Regions from separate parts of the Massilia sp. FBCC-B171 genome, predicted to be linked through region 2. Evidence: predicted binding sites of a transcription regulator. Region 2 holds the regulator's gene; each other region holds the start of a gene.
What was found. The regulator sigma-54, encoded in region 2, starts transcription at its own class of promoters, with help from an activator protein. The targets are predictions, from matches to a motif close to TGGCANGNAANCTGCTTT.
Positions count from the first base shown of each region.

Region 1: the regulator sigma-54 is predicted to act here: its motif matches at 6,268-6,285, upstream of NMB41_RS23625 (methanol/ethanol family PQQ-dependent dehydrogenase).
Region 3: the regulator sigma-54 is predicted to act here: its motif matches at 2,674-2,691, upstream of NMB41_RS23550 (beta-propeller fold lactonase family protein).

Region 1 covers NZ_CP101443.1:5,222,786-5,230,533, forward strand. The annotation lists gene NMB41_RS23595 (cytochrome b) at 1-86, shown strand, start outside; gene NMB41_RS23600 (beta-propeller fold lactonase family protein) at 83-1,039, shown strand; gene NMB41_RS23605 (ATP-grasp domain-containing protein) at 1,077-2,075, opposite strand; gene NMB41_RS23610 (hypothetical protein) at 2,122-2,934, opposite strand; gene NMB41_RS23615 (quinoprotein dehydrogenase-associated putative ABC transporter substrate-binding protein) at 2,931-3,854, opposite strand; gene NMB41_RS23620 (c-type cytochrome) at 3,851-4,213, opposite strand; gene NMB41_RS23625 (methanol/ethanol family PQQ-dependent dehydrogenase) at 4,370-6,175, opposite strand; gene NMB41_RS23630 (hypothetical protein) at 6,420-6,761, opposite strand; gene gfa (S-(hydroxymethyl)glutathione synthase) at 6,831-7,409, opposite strand; gene NMB41_RS23640 (S-(hydroxymethyl)glutathione dehydrogenase/class III alcohol dehydrogenase) at 7,427-7,748, opposite strand, start outside.
Region 2 covers NZ_CP101443.1:4,904,863-4,912,610, reverse strand. The annotation lists gene NMB41_RS22310 (KpsF/GutQ family sugar-phosphate isomerase) at 1-137, shown strand, start outside; gene NMB41_RS22305 (KdsC family phosphatase) at 137-691, shown strand; gene lptC (LPS export ABC transporter periplasmic protein LptC) at 711-1,313, shown strand; gene lptA (lipopolysaccharide transport periplasmic protein LptA) at 1,328-1,960, shown strand; gene lptB (LPS export ABC transporter ATP-binding protein) at 1,963-2,724, shown strand; gene NMB41_RS22285 (RNA polymerase factor sigma-54) at 2,739-4,211, shown strand; gene hpf (ribosome hibernation-promoting factor, HPF/YfiA family) at 4,274-4,630, shown strand; gene NMB41_RS22275 (enoyl-CoA hydratase/isomerase family protein) at 4,728-5,813, shown strand; gene rapZ (RNase adapter RapZ) at 5,987-6,847, opposite strand; gene hprK (HPr(Ser) kinase/phosphatase) at 6,983-7,748, opposite strand, start outside.
Region 3 covers NZ_CP101443.1:5,205,612-5,213,359, forward strand. The annotation lists gene adh (aldehyde dehydrogenase) at 1-1,504, opposite strand, end outside; gene NMB41_RS23550 (beta-propeller fold lactonase family protein) at 1,675-2,625, opposite strand; gene NMB41_RS23555 (TonB-dependent receptor family protein) at 2,787-4,928, shown strand; gene NMB41_RS23560 (TonB-dependent receptor) at 5,077-7,425, opposite strand; gene NMB41_RS23565 (substrate-binding periplasmic protein) at 7,422-7,748, opposite strand, start outside.

The sequences.
Region 1 (7,748 bases), 320 kb from region 2:
GCGACGGCCTGCTGCTGCGCATGTGGCCGCAGCGCGGTGCGCGTCCCGGCCGGGTAGCCGGCCGCCATCCTGTGGAGAACCGATGACCAACCCGTCCTTGCGCCGTCTTGCCGCCGCCCTCGCCTTCGCGGCGGCACTGCCCCTGCCGCTATTTGCCGCGCCGTTTGCCTATGTGCCCAACGAGGGGTCGGGCACGATCTCGGTGATCGACACGGCCCTTGACCAGGTCGTGGCCGAGCTGCCCGGCGGCTCCAAGCCGCGCGGCCTGGCCGTGGGCGTGGACGCGCGCTGGCTGTACGTCAGCGACCAGCCGAACAACCGCCTGCAGCTGGTGGAACTCGGCACGCGCAAACTCGGCGCCACGGTGGCGCTGGGCGAGTCGCCCGAAGGCGTGTCGATCTCCCCGGACGGGCGCTGGGTGATCGCGGCGCTCGAAGGCAAGAACGAGATCGCCGTCCTCGACACGACAACCCGCGCGCTGGCCTTTTCGATCCCCGTGCGCGGCAAGAATCCCGAGCACGCCGTGTTCAGCCCGAACGGACGCCTGGTGTTCGTCAGCGCCGAGGAAGGCGACGCCGTCGACATTCTCGATTTTACGAGCCGCAAGCAGCTGGCCCAGGTGGCTGTCGGTGCGCGCCCGCGCGGCATCGGCTTTTTGCCGGACAGTAGCCGCGCCTATGTGGCGACCGAAAACGCCAACGAAGTCTTCGTCATCGACACCACCAGTTTTGCCATCGTCGCGCGCATCAAGGCCGGGCTGCGCGCCAACGGCATCGCCGTCCACCCGAACGGCAAATTCGTCTACGTGTCGAACGGCGGCGACGCCAATGTGTCGATCATCGACACGGCCAGCAACCAGGTCGTGGCCACCGTGCCGGTAGGCCAGCGGCCCTGGAACATGGCGCTCACGCCGGACGGCAAAAAGCTGTATGTCGCCAATGGCCGCTCCGGCAACGTGAGCGTGATCGACACCGCCAGCCGCACCAAGCTGCGCGACATCGCCGTCGGCAAACTGCCCTGGGGCGTGGTGATCCGCTAAAGCCGGGGCCGCCTGCCAGCCGCTTCCCCCGGTTCGATCAACCGTCGGCGCCCGGCGCGAAGCTGGCGACGTCGACGCTGACCGTACGGCGTCCGGCGGGCGGCGCCGGCATGGCCGCGGGTCCCTTGAGCAGGTCGATCACCAGGCCGGCCGGGTTGCAGCCGATCGAGGCATGCAGCCCGGCATAGGCCGTGGTCAGGCGCGGATTGACGTCGATGACCACCGCGCCGCGCTCGCCGAGGATGATGTCCACGCCCACATAGCCCCACAAGGTCGGCAGGGCGGCGGCCACCTGCTGGGCCAGGCGCTCGAGCGCGCCGTCGGGGTCCGGCAAGCCGTTGACGGTGGTGCCCAGGAAGTGAAACCGGTTGTCGCGCACGGCCACCCGTTCCTCGTTGCGCGCCAGCAGCCGCGCCGCGCCGTCGCAGCAGATCAGCGACAGGCTGCCCAGCTTGCCCGCAACGAAGGGCTGCAGCACATAGCCCTGGGCCGCGCTGGTGCGGATCCAGGCCAGGGCGGCGGCGCGATTGCTGAACAGGCGGGTGTCGAGGCAACCGGCGCCATGTTCGGGCTTGACCACCCATGCGCCCTCCCCGTCCGGCAAGGCGGCATGCGGGCGGTAGGTCGGCACGGTGGCGACGCCGCCCTCGGCCAGCGCCCGTGCCACCTTGAGCTTGCTCCCCGCGACCCGCACCGCCCCCGGCGCGCTGCCCAGCAGGATGCGTTTGCCACGCAGGATGTCGCGCGACAGGCCCTCAAGCACCCCTTCCGATTCCGGCGCCAGCGGCCAGACCGCGTCCGCCGCCTGCACGCAGCGTGCGAAGCGCTCGGCAAAGGACTGCACCGGCAAGATGCCGGCATCAAGCGCGCACAGGGTCGCCATCGTGCACACTTCGACCTCCGGCAAGGCGGCCAGGTCGGCCAGCAAGGCATCGAACAGCATCGCGCCCTGCTGCGTGAAGGCATGCGGCAGCACGCGCGTCGTCCAGCCGCCCTCCATCACATAATCGAAAGCAAACACTTTCAAGGGCGCCATGTGTGTCTCCCGCTGATTCCTTGTCCAGCAGCTTCTACTAGCGGGCTCAGCGCCGGGGAGCGACCACCTTGACCAGGGTGAGCGTCTCCTCGATGACCGGTATGACCTTACCCGGGGCCGCCGTGCCGGGTTGCGCTGTAGCAGGCGCGGCGGCGGAGACGGGCGCACCGAGCCCCGGGGCCGCGGTGCGTGCCACCACCGTCCCGGTTGCCGGCCGGCTTCCTTCGGTATTCGCCAGCGAGGTGCTCACCTGATACAGCCCGCCCGGCACCTTGTCGCTCAAAATAAAGGTATAGGTCTTGCGCACGTAGTTCTCGAAGCGCGCGTGCAGGGGATCGTCGAAGTAGGGCTGGACGCGCACCATCTTGGCTTCCACCGTCTTGCCCTGGTAGGTAATGCGTTGCGCTGTCACCTGCGCCGTTTCGGCCAGCGCCATCCGGATGCGCTTGCGGAAATAGGTGACGGAGCCGCCGGTCAGGCGCTTCATCTCGGCGATGTCATGCTCGAGAAAGCCGAGCACGACCGGATTGCCATGGGCGTCGTTCACCTCGGGCAGGTCGCGCCGGCGCTTGCCGCTGAAGAAGTGCAGCGCGGCATGCACTTGCCCCTTGCTGCGCGAGACATCGAGCTCGACGCTGTCGGTGAATGCGGGTTCGACATTGCTGCGCTTGCTATATTCATAGACCAGGGTGGCGGGCGCCTCGGTCGTCGCGAGATGGTCGGTCTCGAACAGCAAGACCTCGGCGAGCGACACCGGCTGTGCGCCGGCCGTGCCGGTGCACAGCGCGGCGAGGACGTTGAAGGCAAGGCACACGGCCGCCGCGCGCGAGACCGGGCGGCCTGGCAATAGGCGGCTCATGGCGACTTCGCCGCTGGTGGCGCCGCTGATGCTGCCGCGGGTGCTGCCGATAGGGAGGCCACTTGCGCTTCGAGCAGCGGCACGCCGTATTGCTCGAGGATCGCATGGATCTTCGCTTCGTTGGCGAGGATCAGCTGATCGATGCGCTGCCTGAAATCCTTGTCGGCGTGGCGCACCGCCATCGCGATCTCGAAATCGAATTTCATGCCCGGCTTCGATGCCAGGGGAATGGCGGCAATCGGCGCGGAGCGGGAACTTTTGGCGAAATAGCCGGCGATCGGGCCCCAGGCAAACGCGATATCGATCTTCCCGCTGGCCAGGTCTTTTTCGATGATTTCGCCGGGATACTGTTCGGCGTCGCCGGTCTGGCTCTGGTACCAGGCGACTTGCTCCATCAGGTTATTCTGCAGCAGCCACTCGGTGACGGGCGAGCCGGCGAAGGCGCCGAAGCGCAGTTTCTTGCGTTGTTCGGGATCGAGCGCCATGACGTCGTCGAGGCTGCGCACCCGGTCCAGCCCCTCGCCCTTGACATAGGCCATGGCATAGCTGGAGCGGTAATACGGCCGCGTGGTGGCCGCCATGTCGAAGCCCTTGGGAACACCCGTGACCAGGTCGCACTTGAAATGGTCGGCATGCTCCTCCTTGGCGCGCAAGGTATTGCGGATAAAGCCCATTCGTTGCGGGAACCAGGTGTGTTCCAGCTTCCAGCCCAGTTGCTGCGCAAACAGCGCGGCAATCTTGTTCTCGAAACCGGCCAGCGCCTGGTTCGACAGCGGCAAATTATTCGGGTCCTGGCAAACCCGAAGCACCTTGTCGAATCCGGGTGCGGGCGTGGGCTGGGCGATGGCCGCGCCCCCGAAGAATGCGAGCACGCAGGCCCCGCCCGCCAGCAGCGGCTCCCACTTGGGGCGCCACCTCATTTACCGATCTCCTGCAGGCGGCCAGGTTCGATGGCGCCATCCGAGCGCCCCTTCAGATAGGCATACAGGTTGTCGATGTTTTCGCTTACCATCTTGCTGCTGTCGAAATTCGGCATGCCCTTCTCGATGCGGCCCTTGAGCACGATCGCCTTGAACTCGTCCTTGCTCAGCACCCGTAAACTGTTGACCAGCGAGGGGCCGACCATGCCTTCCTGGGCGGCGCCGTGACAACGCTCGCAGGCCATGGCGCGCCAGGTCTTCCAGCCGCTCAGGGTTTGCGCATCGACCTTGTTGCCCTCGGCGACCTTATAAGGCGCCGCATCGGCGGCCAGCGCGGATGCGGACACCAATCCGGTCATCACCGCCACGCTCCAGCATGCGGCGACGATGACTGCTTTCTTCATGAGTCTGTTCATATCCATTCCTGGCAAGCGAGGGTCGGCCGCGGGCCGTGGCCGGCGACCGCCCTCTATTCAGTTACACAGCATCGATCATGCGTGGCGCTTAGGGGACCTTTAACGGTCAGGCAGGGCGAATACGGTCAGCACGCCGCCGAGCTCGGTGTACTTGGCCAGGTCCTTGTAGCCGCCCACCGCGCCCAGGCCTTCGGTACCCTTGGTCAGGCCGGCCGCGAGCCCGATCCCGGCCCAGCCGCCGATCCCCGACAGCACGCCGATGTATTGCTTGCCCTTGTATTCCCAGGTGTGGACGTTGCCGATGATCCCGGATGGGGTCTTGAATTTCCACAGCTCCTTGCCGTTCAGGTCGACCGCCTTGAGGTGGCCTTCCAGGGTGCCGTAGAACACGACGTCGCCGGCGGTCGACAATGCGCCGCTCCAGACCGAGAATTTCTCCGGTTTCGACCAGACGATTTTTCCGGTGCCGGCGTCCCAGGCAACGAAATTACCCAGACCGCCATGGCTGTTCGGCGCGGCGTACATCGAGAGGGTCGCGCCGACATACGGCTGGCCCGCGGTGTACTCGATCTGGAAGGGCTCGTAGTCCATGCACACGTGGTTGGTCGGGACGTAGAACAGGCCGGTCTTGCGGTTGTAGGTGGCCGGCTGCTGGTCCTTGGTGCCCAGTGCCGAGGGGCAGATGCCCTTCGAATTGAAGTCGGGCCCGTTCTTGTCGGTGCTGTACTTGGCCACCACTTGCGGACGGCCGCTCTTCATGTCGACGTGGGTCGCCCAGTTCACTTTCGGATCGAATTTTTCAGCCACCAGCAGTTCGCCGCTGACGCGGTCGAGCGTGTAGGCGAAGCCGTTGCGGTCGAAGTGCACCAGGGCCTTGCGCGGGGTGCCCTTGACCTTGATGTCGGCCAGGATCATTTCGTTAACGCCGTCATAATCCCACTCGTCGTGCGGCGTCATCTGGTAGACCCATTTCGCCATTCCCGTGTCGAGGTCGCGCGCAAAAATGGTCATCGTCCACTTGTTGTCGCCGGGACGCTGGCGTGGATTCCAGGTGCTCGGGTTGCCGGTACCGTAATAGACCAGGTTGGTGGCCGGGTCATAGCTGTACCAGCCCCAGGTCGTGCCGCCGCCCAGCTTCCACTGGTCGCCCTTCCAGCTTTTCAGCGAAGAGTCGGGGCCGATCGGCGCCATTTTGCCGTCGGTCCAGGTCATGGTTTTCGCGGGATCGACGATCATCTCGTTGTCGGGGCCCGTGCTGAAGGCCTTCCACAGCACCTTGCCGGTGTTCATGTCGTGCGCCGTGATGCGTCCGCGCACGCCGAACTCGCCGCCGCTGATGCCGGTCAGTATCTTGTCCTTGAACACGTGCGGGGTATTGGTCGTGGTTTCGCCGATCTTCGGATCGCCCACCTTGTTTTTCCAGAGTTCGGCGCCGGTCTTCGCATCGAGGGCTACCAGGGTGGTGTCGGCCTGCTGCAGGAAGATCTTGCCGTTGGCGTAGGCGACACCACGGTTCACCGTGTCGCAGCACATCACAGGGATCACGGTCGGATCCTGTTTAGGCTCGTACTTCCAGCGGATGCTCTGGTCTTCCAGGGAGATGGCAAACACCTTGTTCGGGAAGGGGCTGTGGATGTACATGGTGTCGCCAATGACGAGCGGGCCGCCTTCGTGGCCGCGCAGCACGCCGGTCGAGAAGGTCCAGGCCACCTGCAGGTTTTTGGCGTTCTTGCTGGTGATCTGCTTGAGTTCGCTGTACCGGTGGTTTGCCATGTTCCCTGACTGCATGGCCCAGTTTTTGGGATCCTTGGTCAGCTGTTCGACGTCGGAACTGGCAGCAAATGCGGGGGTGGCCGCCAGCGCCAGGCACGGCCACCAGCGGATGAGTCTTTTGGTAAATGACATGGTTAAGTCTCCTTTGGTTTTATATGCGGTGCGACCTGGTCCAGCGCTCTTCAACTTTCCAATGACGACAGGCGGGTAGCCCCACCATCAACACAGCACTTAGCGTGCCAGTGCGTCCGGCTGGGCCGGCCGTGCCGCGCTGCCCCTGGACCCGCCGGTGCTGCGTGACAGCGTGTTCAGGATTCGTGACAGTGGTTCTGCAACCTGTGCCATCCGTGGCGCAGCGCCCGGCGGCACACCGGTCTCAGCGTTCCGGCACACGGCAGGCCTTGTTGGCGCTGTCCTGCAGCGCCTTGTACTTGCTGGCCATTTCCTTGACCGGCGCCGGGTCGCGGAACAGCGCGCCCCGTTCCCCCGACAGGGTCTGGTTGCGCAAGGCGGTCGACATCGTCACGTACTCGTCATAGGGCATGTGTTTGGCGATGTGGTCGATGGCGCAGGAACATTTGTAGAGGTACTCGTACTTGCTCTCATGTTTTTGCATGCACTCGAGCACGTACTCGACCCGGCCGCTGGTCGGGAAATCGTTGGCCTGGGCAGTGAGTGGCGCGATTGAAACAGCCAACAGCAGAAGGTGTCGCTTCATCTTGTCTCCATGTTGCGGGCAAGCGGTCCGGCCTGCGGACCGCCCTTGCCGGCGGCGCCGGCGTATGCGTCAGGCGTCTTTCAACACGCCGCGGGTTTTGGCGACATGGGTCGAGATCGCATCCATCAGGGCCGGCGACAGGGCGTCGTAGGGAGGCAGGCCAATCTCGTTCAGGCGCGCGCGGATTGCACCCATCTGCTCGGGACGTGCGCCCCCTTCGATGGCCGACGAGACGAAAGCGGCGAACTCGGGCGCCGCCCAGCCGCGCTCCTTCGACAGCTCGGTATGCACGAAGTCCAAGCCATGGAAGGCGTGGCCCGTGTTTTCGATGCGGCCGTACATGTGCACGCCACAGTCGCGGCAGGCATGGCGCTGGATCGTGGCGCTCTCGTCGACCACTTGCAGCTTGTCTTCGTTGGCGGTGACGCGGACGTTTTCGCGGCCGACCACGGCGACCTGGGAAAACAGGGCGCCGGCCGGTTTCCAGCATTTGGTGCAGCCGCATACGTGGTTGTGCGCGACCTGCCCCTTGATCTCGACCGTCACCGGATTGCTGGCGCACAGGCAGGACAAGGTGCCGCCTGAAAAACCGGCCTCTGCCCGCTTGATGCCGTCGACGGCCGGATGGATGTTTACTGCTGTGCTCATGATGCCTCCCTGGTTGGTTAGTACAGCACTACCGAGCGGATCGACTGACCGCTCTTCATCAGCTCGAAGCCCTCGTTGATGCGATCGAGAGGCAAGGTATGGGTGATCAGGTCGTCGATATTGATCTTGCCGTCCATGTACCAGTCGACGATCTTCGGCACGTCGGTGCGGCCGCGTGCGCCCCCGAAAGCGGAACCTTTCCACTGGCGCCCGGTGACCAGCTGGAAGGGCCGGGTGCTGATTTCCTGGCCGGCGGCGGCGACGCCGATGATGAAGGATTGGCCCCATCCCTTGTGCGTGCACTCGAGCGCCTGGCGCATCAACTGCGTGTTGCCGACG
Region 2 (7,748 bases):
ATCCCGATCAGCTGGCGGTCGATGCGGTAGCGATCATGGAAGAATTCCGCATCAACCAGATGCTGGTGGTCGACGAAGCGGGCCTGCTGGTCGGCGCGCTGCACATCCACGACCTGACCCGTGCCAAGGTGATCTGATGAGCAGCTCAGCAACCACCCTCGTCACGCCCCTGGCCCACATCGAACGCGCCGCGCGCGTCAAGGTCATGATCTTCGACGTCGACGGCATCCTGACCGACGGCAGCCTGACGTATGGCCCGGACGGTGAAATTACCAAGACCTTCAACGTGCTCGACGGCCTGGGCATCCAGCTGCTGCAAAAGACGGGCGTGGCCACCGCCATCATCAGCGCCCGTAAATCGCCGATCGTGGTCGCGCGCGCGAAAGACCTCGGCATCACCCACGTCTGGCAGGGGTTCCACGACAAGCGCATCGCCTTCGCCGAACTGCTGGCGCAGCTGAGCCTGACCGCCGAGCAGTGCGGCTACATCGGCGACGACGTGATCGACATGCCGCTGCTCTCCAAGGTCGGCTTTGCCGTGACGGTGCCGACCGGGCACCCGGAAGTGCAGCACCGCGCGCATTACGTCACCAAGGCCGGCGGCGGACGCGGCGCCGTGCGCGAAGTGTGCGACATGGTGATGCGCGCTCAGGGCACGTACGAACAGGCGCTTGCGCCTTACTTCGCGTGATGACCGCATGGCGACCTACGTGAACAAACGCACCGCGCACCGCTGGCGTACGCTGGCGCTGATGCTCACGGCCGTGTTCTTCGCTTTCGGCAGCTTCTGGCTGCTGCAGGCCTTCGATTCCGACGACACGCCGGGCATTGGGAGCAGCCTGAACGAGCCGGATTACATCGTCGAGAATTTCAGTTTCGTGCGCATGACGGACAAGGGCGTGCCGCGCTATGTGATGTCGGGCGCGCGCCTGGCCCACCATCCCGAAAACGATGTTTCGGATGTCTCGAAGCCGATCGTCGAAAGCATGGACCCCAGCCGTCCGCGCATGACCATCCATTCGGACCGGGGCCAGGTCTACCATGGCGAGAACCGCGTCGAGTTGATGGGCAATGTCGACATCAAGCGTCCGGCCACGCCGAAAAGCGAGGCCCTGCACGCGCGCACCGAGGCGCTGACCCTGCTGGCCGACGAAGAGATCGTGAAAACCGACCGTCCGGTCCAGATGACCCTGGGCGCGGCCACGGCCAACGGAATCGGCATGGTTGCCGAGAACCCGACCCAGAAGCTGCACCTCGGCGGGCGCGGCCAGATCGTCTATCCGCCGCGTCCAGCGCAGGCGCCACCCAAATAACAGGAACGAGCTCAATGAAAAACAGCTTTCACAATATCGTCGCCGCCGCTTTCTTCTCGCTGCTGTCGCTGTCGGCGTCCGCCGAGCGTGCCGACTCGCTCAAGCAAGCCGTCATCTCCTTCGATTCGCTCGACGTCGACGAAGTCACGCAGACGCGCATCCTGACGGGCAACGTCATCCTCACGCGCGGCACGCTGACCATGAAGTCGGACCGCGCGCTGGTGAAAGAAACGCCGGAAGGCTATATGAGCGTCACGCTCACCGCGGGCCCGGGCCGCGTCGCCACCTTCCGCCAGAAGCGCGACGGCGGTCCCGACCTGTGGATGGAAGGGCAAGCCGAACGCATCGAATACGACGAGCGCGTGGAAGTGGTCAAGCTGTTCTCGAAGGCGGTGGTGAAAGAGCTCGAAAATGGACGCCTGACCAACGAACTCGATGGCGCCTACATCTCCTACGACAGCCGGCGCGAAGTGGCGAGCGTGCGCAACGACCCGAGCGGCGAGAGCAAGGTTGGCGGCGGACGCGGCACCCTGATCATCGCACCGCGCCGCACGGCGCCCGCCGCCGCGCCGGCCGCCGCTCCCGCGGCCGCCACGCCGGCGCCGAGGGCGGCTGCCCCTTCGACTTCAGCGGCGGGCAAGCAATGATGATGAAAGACGTTGCCGACACCCGCAGCACCCTGGTCGTGCGTGGCCTGCAAAAAAGCTACGGCAAGCGCCTGGTCGTGCGCGACGTGTCGCTGGAAGTGGGCTGCGGCGAAGTCGTCGGCCTGCTCGGCCCCAACGGCGCCGGCAAGACCACCTCGTTCTACATGATCGTCGGCCTCGTGCCGTCGGACGCCGGCACCATCGAGATCAACGGCGCCGACATTTCGAGCCTGCCGATCCACCGGCGCGCGGTGATGGGTTTGTCTTACCTGCCGCAGGAAGCCTCGGTGTTTCGCAAGCTGACGGTGGAAGACAATATCCGCGCCGTGCTCGAACTGCAGCACGACGAGAACGGCAAGGCCTTGAGCAAGGCGGCGATCAACGAGCGGCTCGATTCGCTGCTGGGCGAACTGCAGATCGAAAAGCTGCGCGAGAACCCGGCGCTGTCGCTGTCGGGCGGTGAACGCCGGCGCGTCGAGATCGCGCGTGCGTTGGCCACCAACCCGCGCTTCGTGCTGCTCGACGAACCGTTCGCCGGCGTCGACCCGATTGCCGTGATCGAGATCCAGCGCATCGTGCGCTTCCTGAAGGAGCGCGGCATTGGCGTGCTGATCACCGACCACAACGTGCGCGAGACGCTGGGCATCTGCGACCGCGCCTACATCATCAACCAGGGCGCGGTGCTGGCGTCGGGACGTCCCGACGACATCATCGCCGACGAGTCGGTACGGCGCGTCTACCTGGGCGAACACTTCCGCATGTAGTCTACGAACGGGCCATGAAACAATCCCTGCAACTCCGGACTTCGCAGCACCTGGCGCTCACGCCGCAGCTTCAACAGTCGATCCGGCTGCTGCAGCTGTCGACGCTCGAACTGCACCAGGAGATCGAGCAAATCCTGTCCGACAATCCGCTGCTCGAGCGCCTCGACGATCCGCTCGACCACTCGGTGCGCCTGCTGGCCGACGGCGCGATCAACGACGCGCCGCCGCAGGCGCCCGAAGCGCCCGCGCCCAACGGTGAAGACGCGCCCCCCGCGCCGGACGCGGGCGAAGGCGCGGAGGGCGGCGGCGAGGTCGAACGCGCCGACGCCGACGCCGACTGGGGCGAGGGCACGCGCAGCGCCGGCAGCGAGAACGACGACGACGGGCGCCCGCAGCTGGGCGGCATCGGCGTCACGCTGCGCGAGCACCTGATGGAGCAGGTGCGGGTGACGGGCGTGACCGACCGCGACCGCGTGCTGGCCGAGCTGGTGATCGACGCCATCGACGACAACGGCTACCTGGAAGAGCAGTTGGATGAGATCCACGCGCGCCTGCCCGAGGAACTCGAGATCGAGATGGATGAGCTGCGCTGCGCGCTGGCGCTGGTGCAAAGCCTCGATCCGGTCGGCGTCGGTGCGCGCAGCGCCTCCGAATGCCTGGCGCTGCAGATCCGCAGCATGCCGGGCGTGCCGCTGGTGACGCGGCGCATGGCCCTGAAAATCGTCGAGGGCTATCTCACCTGGTTCGCGCAGCGCGAATTCAACAAGCTGAAAAAGGCGCTCGACTGCGACGACGAAGACCTGCGCGAAGCGCAAGCGGTGATCCGCCAGTGCAATCCGCATCCCGGCGCGGCCTTTGCATCGAGCGTGTCGGGCTATGTCGTTCCGGACGTTATTGTCCGCAAGACGAAGGGCGGCTGGGCCGTCACGCTGAACAACGAAGTCATGCCGCGCCTGCGCGTGAACAACGTGTATGCCAACCTGCTCAAGGGCGGAAAAGGCGAAGGCCAGATGAGCGCGCAGCTGCAGGAAGCGAAGTGGCTGATCAAGAATATGCGCCAGCGCTTCGACACGATCCTGCGTGTTTCGCAGGCAATTGTGGAGCGTCAGCGCAACTTTTTCAGCCATGGCGCGGTTGCGATGCGTCCCCTTGTGCTTCGCGAGATTGCTGATACACTGGGTCTGCACGAGAGCACCATTTCTCGTGTAACAACTCAGAAATTCATGCTGACCCCGCACGGCATGTTTGAGCTGAAGTATTTCTTCGGAAGCCACGTCGCCACCGAAGCGGGGGGCGAAGCATCGTCTACGGCGATACGGGCGCTTATCGCGCAGCTGACAGGAGCAGAGGACCCAAAGAACCCATTATCCGACAGTAAGATCGCGGAAATGCTCGGGGAACAAGGCATGGTCATTGCGCGCCGCACGGTTGCCAAATACCGCGAGGCACTCAAGATTCCTCCCGTCAGTCTCCGCAAATCCTTGTAACAGCGGCCCCAGGCGCGACCCAAGCGCGAATGCGGCGCCGCGCATTTATCTAAGGAGTGTGTATGAATCTCACCATCAGTGGCCACCACCTCGACGTCACCCCCGCCATTCGTGAATACGTACAGAACAAGCTCGAACGCATCACCCGCCATTTCGATCAAGTGATCGATTCCCACGTGATCCTCGCCATCGACAATCTCACCGAAAAAGACAAAAGGCAAAAAGCCGAGATTAACTTGCGCCTGTCCGGCAAGATGGTGCACGTGGAAAGTGTGGCGCACGACCTGTATGCCGCCATCGACCTGTTGATGGACAGGCTGGATCGTCAGGTGATGAAGTACAAGTCGATTCTGAAAGACCATGGTCACGAGGCGCTCAAGCGCCGTCCTGAAGGCGGAGAGGCCGCTGCTGCGTTCTGATCAGCACTGAGCACCGTCTGAACGAGGGCGCCGCAAGGCGCCCTTTTCAATTGCGCGTGCGGGTAAAATGCATGTCTCTTCAACCATGCTACCCACCATGACCGATCACGTCCTGACCCGCGTTGCCAACGGCACCGGCATCATCACCCTTGACCGTCCGAAAGCCCTCAATTCGCTGTCGCTGGCGATGGTGCGGCGCCTGACCGAGATTTTGCTGGCCTGGCGCGACGACGCGTCGGTGGCCGCCGTTGTGCTCACCAGCAGCAGCGAAAAAGCGCTGTGTGCGGGCGGCGACATCCGCTTCTTCCACGAAGCCGGCCACGCCACGCCAACCGGCGGCAGCGCGCTGCTGGAAGATTTCTTCACCGAAGAATACGCGCTGAACCATTTAATTTACTTCTATCCGAAGCCGTATATCTCGCTCATGGATGGCGTGGTGATGGGCGGCGGCATGGGCATCGCCCAGGGCGGTCCCGAGACGGGCCTGCGCATCGTGACCGAGCGCACGAAGATGGCCATGCCGGAAGTGAACATCGGCCTGTTCCCGGATGTCGGCGGCAGCTATTTCCTGTCGCACGCGCCTGGGCAGCTGGGCAATTACCTTGGCTTGACGGGCTTGACGATCAGCGCGGCGGACGCGCTGTATGTGGGCCTGGCCGACGTCTTCGTGCCGGGCGCGCAGGTTCCCGAACTGAACGCGCTGATCGACACGACGCCGGGTGCGCAGCTGGCGGACGCGATCCGCGCGTTTGGCGCACGCTTTGCCGCCGATGCGGGCGAGAGCGTATTGCAGACGCAGCGCGCTGCGATCGACAGTCATTTCGGCGCCGCTTCGGTAGCCGCCATCATGACCTCGCTCGAAGGCGACGAGACGCCGTTCGCACAGAAGGCCTTATCGGCGATGCGCCAGCGTTCGCCGCTGATGATGTGCGTGACGCGCGAGATGCTGCTGCGTGGCGCCGCGATGAACGTGGCCGACTGCCTGCGCATGGAGCGCTCGCTGGTGCGCCGCAATTTCGAACACGGCGAAGTGTTGGAGGGCGTGCGCGCGCTGGTGATCGACAAGGACAATGCGCCCCAGTGGAAGCCTGCCAGCCTGGCAGAGGTGACGCCCGAGATGGTGGACCAGTTTTTCGCGCCGGTGTGGCCGGATCACGCGCATCCGCTGCGGCATTTGGATTGAACGTCGGTTGGGCACGGAGTGCCCACGCGGTACGGGCGCTACCTTACGGCCCGCGGCCCCGCCGTCATCCAACACGCGGCGCCTGAAAAAATCACCCTGACCGGCACGCGAACGTTGTACCGCGTGGGCACAGAGTGCCCACCCTACCCAACCCAAAATGGCACGGTGGGTCGTTACGACTGCTCGCGATGCCTCAGCACCACGCGCTCGGTCTCGTTGAAATAAGCGGCGAGTCGCTCGGCCATGTAGACCGAGCGATGCTGCCCGCCCGTGCAGCCGACCGCCACCGTCAGGTAGCTGCGGTTATCGGTCTTGAACGAGGGCAGCCACTTTTCCACGAACTTGCAGATATCCTGCAGCATCTCGGTGGCGCTCGGCTGGGCGTCGAGGAAGGCGATGACGGGGGCGTCCTTGCCGGTCAGCGGGCGCAGGGCGAGGTCGTAGTACGGGTTCGGGATGGCGCGCACGTCGAACACGAAGTCGGCGTCGAGCGGCACGCCGACCTTGAAGGCGAAGGATTCGAAGAACAGGGTCAGCGGTGCGTGCTGGACTTCCGCCAGTTCCTTGATCCAGGCGCGCAGCTTATTCGCCGAGGCTTCGGAGGTGTCGATCACGTGACCGAGCTGCTCGATCGCGCCGAGGCGCTCGCGCTCTTCGGCAATACACTCGATGAGGGTGCGGCGCGCGGCCGGATTCTGGCCTGGCAGCAGGGTGTGCGACAACGGATGGCTGCGCCGCGTTTCCGAAAAACGCGCCACCAGCGAGTGGGTGCTCGAGGTCAGGAACAGCACCTTGACCTGATGGCCTTCATCCTTGAGCGTACGCACCGTGACGGGCAGCTCGGCCAGCGATTCGGCGCTGCGCGCGTCGACCGCGACGGCCAGCTTGGCCGTGGTGCCGGAGACGGAATCAACCAGCTGCGGCAGCAAGGCCGGCGGCAGATTGTCGACGCAGTAGTAACCCGCGTCTTCCAGGACATTCAGGGCAACCGACTTGCCCGAGCCGGAGATACCGGTGATGAGAACAATGTGCATGCCCCGATGATACCGCAACAGGGCATTCCTTGTCGTCGGTGCCTTGCCAGAATCGGCGGGTTCAGCGTCATTACGTTCCGATCGTGCCTGTTGCAGGGGAATGCCGGGGTGTTTTATTCAGGCTGTTTGGAACACTCAATCCCCGCTCATCGCTTGTCTCTGCCGCTCCATGAACTCCTGCAGCGTATCGATCCCGCGCAGCTGCAAGATGGTATTGCGTACCGCGGCCTCGAGCAGCACCGCGATGTTGCGGCCGGCCGCCACCGGAATGACGACTTTCCGGATCGGCAGTCCCAGCACTTCCTCGGTCGGGAAGTGGAAGGGCAGGCGCTCGACTTCTTCGTCGAGCACGCCGCGTTTGACCAGGTGGACGATCAGCTTGAGCCGCATTTTGCGCCGCACCGCCGTCTCGCCGAAAATCGCCTTGATGTCGAGCAGGCCCAGGCCGCGCACTTCCAGCAGGTTCTGCAGCAGCGGCGGGCAGCGGCCTTCGATCATGTTCGGGGCGATGCGCGAGAATTCGACGGCATCGTCGGCCACCAGGCCGTGCGAGCGCGAGATCAGTTCCAGGCCGAGCTCGCTCTTGCCGAGGCCGGAGTCGCCGGTGATCAGCACGCCCACGCCGAGCACGTCCATGAAGACGCCGTGCATGATCACGCGCTGGGCCAGTTTTTTCGACAGGTAGACCCGCAGGAAGTCGATCACCTGGGCCGCCGGCAGCGGGGTCGAGAACAGGGGGATGTTCTGCTCGTCGCAGATGGCGAGGATGTCGGGGGGCGTTTCCAGGCCTTGCGCGATGATCAGCGCCGGCGGTCCGCCACCGATCAGTTCGCTGATGACGTGGCTGCGCGAGCTCGATTTGAGGCGGTGGTAGTAATCCAGTTCCTGGTGCCCGAAGACC
Region 3 (7,748 bases), 300 kb from region 2:
CTTTCGGGCTGTAGCTGACCAGGAGGTTCTTGGTCTGCTGGTAGTGGTCGAGCATCATCTTGTGGTTTTCGCGGCCGATGCCCGACTGTTTATAGCCGCCGAACGCGGCGTGGGCCGGGTACAGGTGGTAGCAGTTGGTCCAGACGCGCCCGGCCTGGATCGCGCGGCCCATGCGGAAGGCGCGCGAAGCGTCGCGCGTCCACAGGCCGGCGCCGAGGCCATACAGGGTGTCGTTGGCGATGCGCAGCGCGTCGGCTTCGTCTTTGAAGGTCGTGACGGAAACCACCGGCCCGAAGATCTCTTCCTGGAAGACGCGCATCTTGTTGTCGCCCTTGAACACGGTAGGCTGCACGTAATAGCCGTCTTTCAGGTCGCCATCGATCGCGTGGCGCGCGCCGCCCGCGAGCACCTCGGCGCCTTCCTGGCGGCCGATATCGAGGTAGGACAGGATTTTTTCGAGCTGCTCCTGCGAGGCCTGGGCGCCGATCATGGTGCTCGAATCGAGCGGGTTACCCTGCTTGATCGCCGCCACGCGCGCCAGTGCACGTTCAATAAAACGCTCGTAGATCGATTCCTGGACCAGCACGCGCGAGGGGCAGGTGCAGACCTCTCCCTGGTTCAGCGCGAACATGGCGAAGCCTTCCAGGCATTTGTCGAAGAAGTCGTCATCCTCGTCCATCACGTCGGCGAAGAAGATGTTCGGCGATTTGCCGCCCAGTTCCAGCGTGACTGGGATCAGGTTCTGCGCCGCATAACCCATGATCAGGCGGCCCGTGCCGGTTTCGCCGGTGAAGGCGATCTTGGCGATGCGCTTGTTCGACGCCAGCGGCTTGCCCGCCTCCAGGCCAAAGCCGTTGACGATGTTGACCACGCCCGGCGGCAGCAGGTCGCCGATCAGTTCGAACAGCACCATGATCGAAGCCGGCGTCTGCTCGGCCGGTTTCAGCACCACGCAGTTGCCGGCGGCGAGGGCCGGGGCCAGCTTCCAGACCGCCATCAGGATCGGGAAATTCCAGGGAATGATCTGGCCGACCACGCCCAGCGGCTCATGGAAGTGGTAAGCATAGGTTTCGTGGTCGATCTGGGCGATCGAGCCCTCCTGCGCGCGGATGGCGCCGGCGAAATAGCGGAAGTGGTCGATCGCCAGCGGAATGTCGGCCGCCATCGTCTCGCGGATCGGCTTGCCGTTGTCGATGGTCTCGGCGGTGGCGATCATCGCCAGGTTCTGCTCGATGCGGTCGGCGATTTTATTCAGGATGTTGGCGCGCTCGGCGGGCGAGGTCTTGCCCCAGGCTTCCTTGGCTTCGTGGGCGGCGTCCAGCGCCAGCTCGATGTCTTCGGCGCTGGAACGGGCGATCTCGCAGAAGGGCTGGCCGGTGATCGGCGTGATGTTCGGGAAATACTCGCCCTTGACGGGTGCGACGAACTTGCCGCCGATGTAGTTGTCGTAGCGCTGCTTGAACGGGTTGGCGACGCCGAGCTTGCTGATGTCTGCGAGATTCATGTCATCCTCTTTTCATGATGGTTGTATGACCGTTGGCAACGGGTGTGTCGAAGCACCCCTGGGGTTTCGCAAGCGCCGTGCCAGCCCGCTTGCCCGGGAAAGCCGGTGCCCAGCCCGTTCGCGCCGCTTGTTTCTGGTACACCTGCTCCAGATTGGAACAGCACAACTGGTCAGCGAATCAGCACACCCCAAGGCAGCGACCCGACTGGAATATCGGCCACGCGCGTGCTGCTGGCCGTATCGATCACCGAAACGCTGTCCGAGCGGCCATTGGCCACGTACAGGCGGCTCCCGTCTGGCGTAAGCGCCATGTTCCAGGGGCGCTTGCCGACCGGAATCGTGGCCGTGACCTTGTTGGTTGCACTGTCGATGACGCTGACCGTGCCGTCGATGCCATTGCTGGCATACACCTGCTTGCCGCTGGGGTGGACCGCAATTCCGGCCGTGTTGCGCCCGGCCGCTATGGTGGCCAGCGTGCGCCGCGCCGCCATGTCGACGACATACACGGCGCCGGCCAGTTCGCAGGCGATGTAGGCGCGCGCCCCGTCCGGGGAAAAGCCGATGCCGCGCGGACGCAGGCCGACCGACACGCTGCCCACCTGGCGCCGCGCGCCGACATCGATCACGTCGACCTGTTCGGCATCCTCGGCGCTGACCAGCAGCCAGCGCCCGTCCGGGCTGAATACTGCGTGCTCGGGGTTGCGCCCCTGGACCGGGATCTCGGCCAGCACGGCGCGCGTGGCGGCGTCGACCAGCACCACGCTGTTGCTCTCCTCGACGGCGACGGCCAGCAGGCGCCCGTCGTTCGAGGCGCTGACGCCCTCGGGCGACTTGCCGACCGCGACGCTGGCAAGGAGCGCGCCGCTGGCCGCATCAAACGCCAGCAGCGCGCCGTCGCCGGCATCGGTGACCCACAGGACGCGTCCGGCCGGATCCGCAGCAATGCCGCGCGGACGCTTGCCGGCGGCAATCTCGCGAACCACTTTGCCGCTGGCGGTGTCGATCACGCTGAGGGTGGCCGATTTTTCGTTCGGCACGTAGCCAAGCGGGGCCGCGCCGGCACAGGAAACGGTGAGCGCGGCCGCAAGGGCGAGTAAGCGGCGCAGGGAGCGCAGTTGCATGGTCGACGTCCTTTCTGTTCATGCGCGGGGTGCGCAGCTGGTGAAGGAAATGCAAGCGCCATGCCACCGGGGTGTGGGCGTGTTTTTTGCATGGCAGGTATATTGCTTATTGAATCATCACTGCCCTGCGCTCAGGGCGCGACAACAACAATGGAGAAACGATGACGCACCATGCATTTCGCTTGAACGCGATCGCCGCCCTGTGCGCCTGCTGGCCACTGGCGGCGCTTGCTGCCGGCAACCCAACCCCCGAGTCGGCAGATGTGCCGCAGGGCCCGATGAACGTCGTCGTGGTCACCGGTAGCCGCAGCGAGCACGCCAGTTTCGACCTGCCGGCCGCCATCGACGTGATCGATGCGGCGCAGATCCGCGATACCCAGCCGCGCGTGAACGCCTCCGAGGCGCTGGCCGCCGTGCCCGGCCTGGTCGCACGCGACCGCCAGAACTATGCGCAGGATTTGCAGATCTCCTCGCGCGGCTTCGGCGCCCGCTCCGCCTTCGGCGTGCGCGGCGTGCGCCTGATCGCCGACGGCATCCCGGCCACCATGCCCGACGGCCAGGGCCAGGCCGCCACGTTTAATCTGGACATGGCCGAACGCATCGAAGTGCTGCGCGGGCCCTTCTCTGCCCTGTACGGCAACCATTCCGGCGGCGTGGTCCAGCTGTTTACGCGCGAACCGAAAGGGCCGGCCTCGGTCGAGACGAGCGTCTCGGCCGGCAGCTACGGCATGCGCAAGTTCGATGTCAACACCCAGGGCAATACCAACGGCATCGGCTACCTGATCGACGCCTCGCGCTTCGATACCGACGGCTACCGCGACCATGGCGCCGCCAGGCGCGACCAGGCCTATGCCAAGCTGACCATGGCGACTTCCCCGACCGGCAAACTGGTGTTCACCGCCAGCGGCCTGGAGCAGAACGACACGCAGGACCCGCTCGGCGTCACCTGGGCGACTTACCAGCGCGACCCGCGTGCCGGCGAGATCGACACCACCGATCCCGTCTCGCCGCAGCGCACCCTGGCCGAGCGCTACAACACCCGCAAAAGCATCGACCACAAGCAGCTGGGCGTGACCTGGGAGCAGCGCTTCGGCGCCAACCGGCTGCAGGTGACCGGCTATGGCGGCAACCGCCGCGTGGTGCAGTACCAGTCGTTCTCGCGCGGCTTCCAGGCCCCGCCCACCCATTCGGGCGGCGTGGTCGACTTCGATCGCGACTTCCTCGGCGTCGACGTCAACTGGCGCGACGTGCGCGATTTTAACGGCGGCACGCTGCGCACCACCGTCGGCATCGATACCGGGCGCTCCACGGACAAGCGCCAGGGCTTCGAGAATTTCATCGGCAACGAGTTCGGCGTACGGGGCAACCTGCGCCGCGACGAAGAAGACGAGGTCGGCAACGTCGATCCCTATCTGCAGGCGGAATGGGAACGCGGCGAATGGGTCGTCACGGGCGGCCTGCGCCACAGCCGCGTGAAGTTCGACGTGGCCGACGATTACCTCTCGAACGGCAACGACAGCGGCAAGGTGCGCTACAGCCACACGACGCCGCTGGTGGGCGTCCTGTACAAGCTCACGCCAACCCTGAACGTGTACGCCAGCGCCGCGCGCGGCTTCGAGACGCCGACCCTGAACGAACTGTTTTATTCGGGCAGCGGCGCCGGTTTCAACTTCAACCTGCAGCCGGCCACCAGCACCCACCTGGAAGCGGGCATCAAAACCTTCATCGGCAGCGGCATGCGCGTGAATGCCGCGCTGTTCCAGGTCAAGACCCAGGACGAACTGGTGGTCGACGTCTCGAGCGGCGGACGCACCAGCTACCGCAACGCCAGCGCCACGCTGCGCCAGGGCGGCGAATTGTCGCTCGACGCCGACCTCGGCGGCGGCTGGGGCGCCAAGCTGGCATTGTCCGCACTGCGCGCGATCTACGACGAAGGTTTTGGCACGGTCCCGCGCGGCAACTACCTGCCGGGCGTGCCGAAGACCAGCATGTACGGGGAGTTCGGCTGGAAGGAAGCCAACGGCCGCTTTGGGGCTGCACTGGAGACGATCGCCAACGGCCGCGTGTATGCGGAAGACACCAACACGGCCCAGCCGGCGCCGGGCTATGCGATCTTCAATGTGCGGGCGCAGGCCAGGCAGGAATGGGGCGGGTGGACGATCAAGCAGTTCGTGCGCCTGAATAACCTGTTCGACAAGCAGTATGTGGGGTCGGTGATTGTGGGGGACGCGAACCGGCGGTTTTATGAAGGTGCGCCGGGGAGGAATTGGGTGGCGGGCGTGAGTGGGCAGTATCAGTTTTAGGGATGCGCCGCTGATGGTTGAACGCGTGGGCGGCGAAGCCGCCCACCCTACGGCCCTGCGCTTAACGCCAACATGAATCAAAGGGACGTAGGGTGGGCGGGTTCCCCGCCCACGCGTTCAACAGCAGCCTGAATATCGCGCTGCCTGGTCAAAACCGATACCGCACCCCCGCATTGAACGTGCGTGGCGCCCCCGGCGCCACGAAGCGCGCATGCGCCGGCTCCACCGCCCCCGCATGCGGCTGCAGCAGGCGCCCTTCGGGGAACATATCCACCGCAATCGCCCCGAAACTCTCGTAGCGCCGGTCCAGCACATTGTTCACCCGCGCAAAGACTTCCCAGCCCGGCGCCGGGCGCCAGCGCGCATGCAGGTTCAGCACGGCGTGCCCGCGCACGCTCCAGTCGGCGCGGCGGGCCTCGTCATCCTCGTCGGCATCCGCAATCAAGCCATCCTCGTTCCCCTGCACCGCCGCATGCGATACCGCCTGCAGGTCGGCTCCCAGCACCAGGCCGGGGCGCAGGTTCCAGTCCAGGCCCAGTTTCGCCGTATGGCGCGGCAGGCCCGCGATCGGCGTGCCCGGTCCGACCGTTACCGTGCGCGCGCCGGTGAACAGCGTGCCATCGGCATCGTAGGTCGCGCGCAGGTAGCTGTAGTCCGCGCTGACGCGCCACGCGCCGCGCTGGCCATGCATGCCGAGGTCCATCCCCTCATGGCGCGTGCGGTCGAAATTCGAAAAATAGCCGGCGCGCGAGAGTCCGGCGCGCCCGAACAGAATGTCGTCGCGGTTCACCGTCCGGTACAGGGTGGCGCTGAAGCCGTTGCGCTCCCCGCCGCCGCGCAGGCCTGCTTCCACCGTGCGCGAGACGACCTGTTTCAGGTAGGGATCCGACTGCAGCCCGACCGGCAACCGGCACGGTTCCTCCGGATCGGCGCACCCGAGTTCGATCACGGTCGGCACCCGGTTGCTTTGCGCGGCGTTGGCGAACCAGGTCAGCGTGCCGCGCGCGTGGGTGATGCCGAGCGAGGGATTCCAGCGCTTGTAGGTAAACGTTTCGGCCGGCTTGGGCCCGTCTTCGGTGGTGAGGGTATTGCCGACGCGCGCGTGGTTGTAGCGCAGCGACGCCGTCAGGTGGGTGGCGGGCGCCAGCGCCAGGGTGCCTGCCGCATACAGGCCGTAGGCGTTCGCCGTGCCCGTGACCGACGACATCGGCTCGCGTTCTTCCTCCTCGTCGGCCTCGACGCCGCGTTCAAGGGTAAAGAAGGCTTCCTGCTCGAACTGGGCGAAACGCACGCGGCTGCGGTCCCAGGTCGCGCCCAGGTTGAACAAGTTGCTGCCCACCGTCTGCGCCAGGTTGATGCTGGCGCCATGCCCGCGCTGGCGCGTGCTGGTGGTGTTCAGGCTGGCCGGGTGCAGCGCTTGCCCCTCCTCGCGCGTAACACCGCATTCGTCCGCGTCGACGGGAGAACCGTCGGCCAGGAAACCGTCGGCGCAATCCTCGACGTAATCGCCATACTCGTCGCCGACGTCGCCGCCGACGGTGTCGCGCCGGCTGCTGCGCGCATAGGTCGAGGCGGTCAGCTCGCTCCCCGGTCCCAGCCGCTGCGTGAGCCGGAAGGCCGCCTGCAGCAGGCGGTTGCGGGTGCGGTCGGGGAAGGTGTAGACGGCGCGCCGGTCGTCTTCGTACAGGCCCGGCTCGATCTCGCCATCCTCGTCACGGTAGCTCGGCACCAGGCCGTTGCCCAGCATGCGGCTGCGCCCGCCCAGCAGCGTGAACTGCCAGTCGGTGTCGCGCCCTTCGCGCCCCGCTTTCACGAACAGGTTGCCGAGCCGGCCGGCGGAATGGTCGCGCCAGCCGTCTTCGTCGAACAGGGTAGCTGCCGCAAAGCCATGCCAGCCATCCTGGCCGCGCACGCCATAGGCCAGGTCGGCGCGGCGGCGTCCGTGTTCGCCGAACGAGAGCGCGGCTTCCACCCCAGGGTCGGCCAGGCCCGAACGGGTCTCGAGCGCGATCGCGCCGCCCAGCGTGTTCAGGCCATATAAAGGATTCGAGCCCGGCACCAGCCAGAGGCGCCCGATCGCCGCTTCCGGCAGCATGTCCCAGTTGACGACGTCGCCGAAGGGTTCGTTGACGCGCACGCCGTCGAGATACACGGACAGCCCCTGCCCGGTCCCGAGCAGGGGCGACGCACGAAAGCCGCGGTAAGTCAGGTCGGTCTGGAAGGGACTGCCGATGATCTCGTTGACGTTCACCCCATGCAGGCGCCGCGCCATGGTCTCGACCAGGTTGCCGCCCCCTGCCGCGCGCAAGTCCTCGCGGTCGAGGGTTTGCACGGCATACGGCAGCAGGCGCGCCTCGCTGCCGCCGCCGGCAAACGGCACGACGCCGACCACTTCCACCCGCGCGATCGGCGGCCCCTCGTCGTCCAGCCCGGGTGCGGCCGCCGCTTCTACTCCCAGCGCCAGCAGCGCGCTGCCCGCCACGAGGCGCGCGCTCATGGGGTCACCACTTGCACGCCGTGGCGCGCGAACAGGGTTTTCAATTCGCCGCTCGCTTTCATGTCGTTGAGGGCCGCCTGCAGGCGCCGCCCGAGTTCCTCGTCCTCCTTGCGCACCGCCATGCCGACCGCCCAGCCGGAACGCGGCAGGCGCTGGAAGCTCGCCTCGGCCAGGGGGAAGGCCGGATCGCCGCGCAATACCGCCTCGATCTCGGCGCGTTTGGCCAGCACCGCATCGAGTTCGCCCTTCTTTAGCGCCAGCAGCGCCTCGCCGGCAGTGGGGAAGATGCGCACCTGGTCGCGAAAGCGCCCATTGCCCTCGCC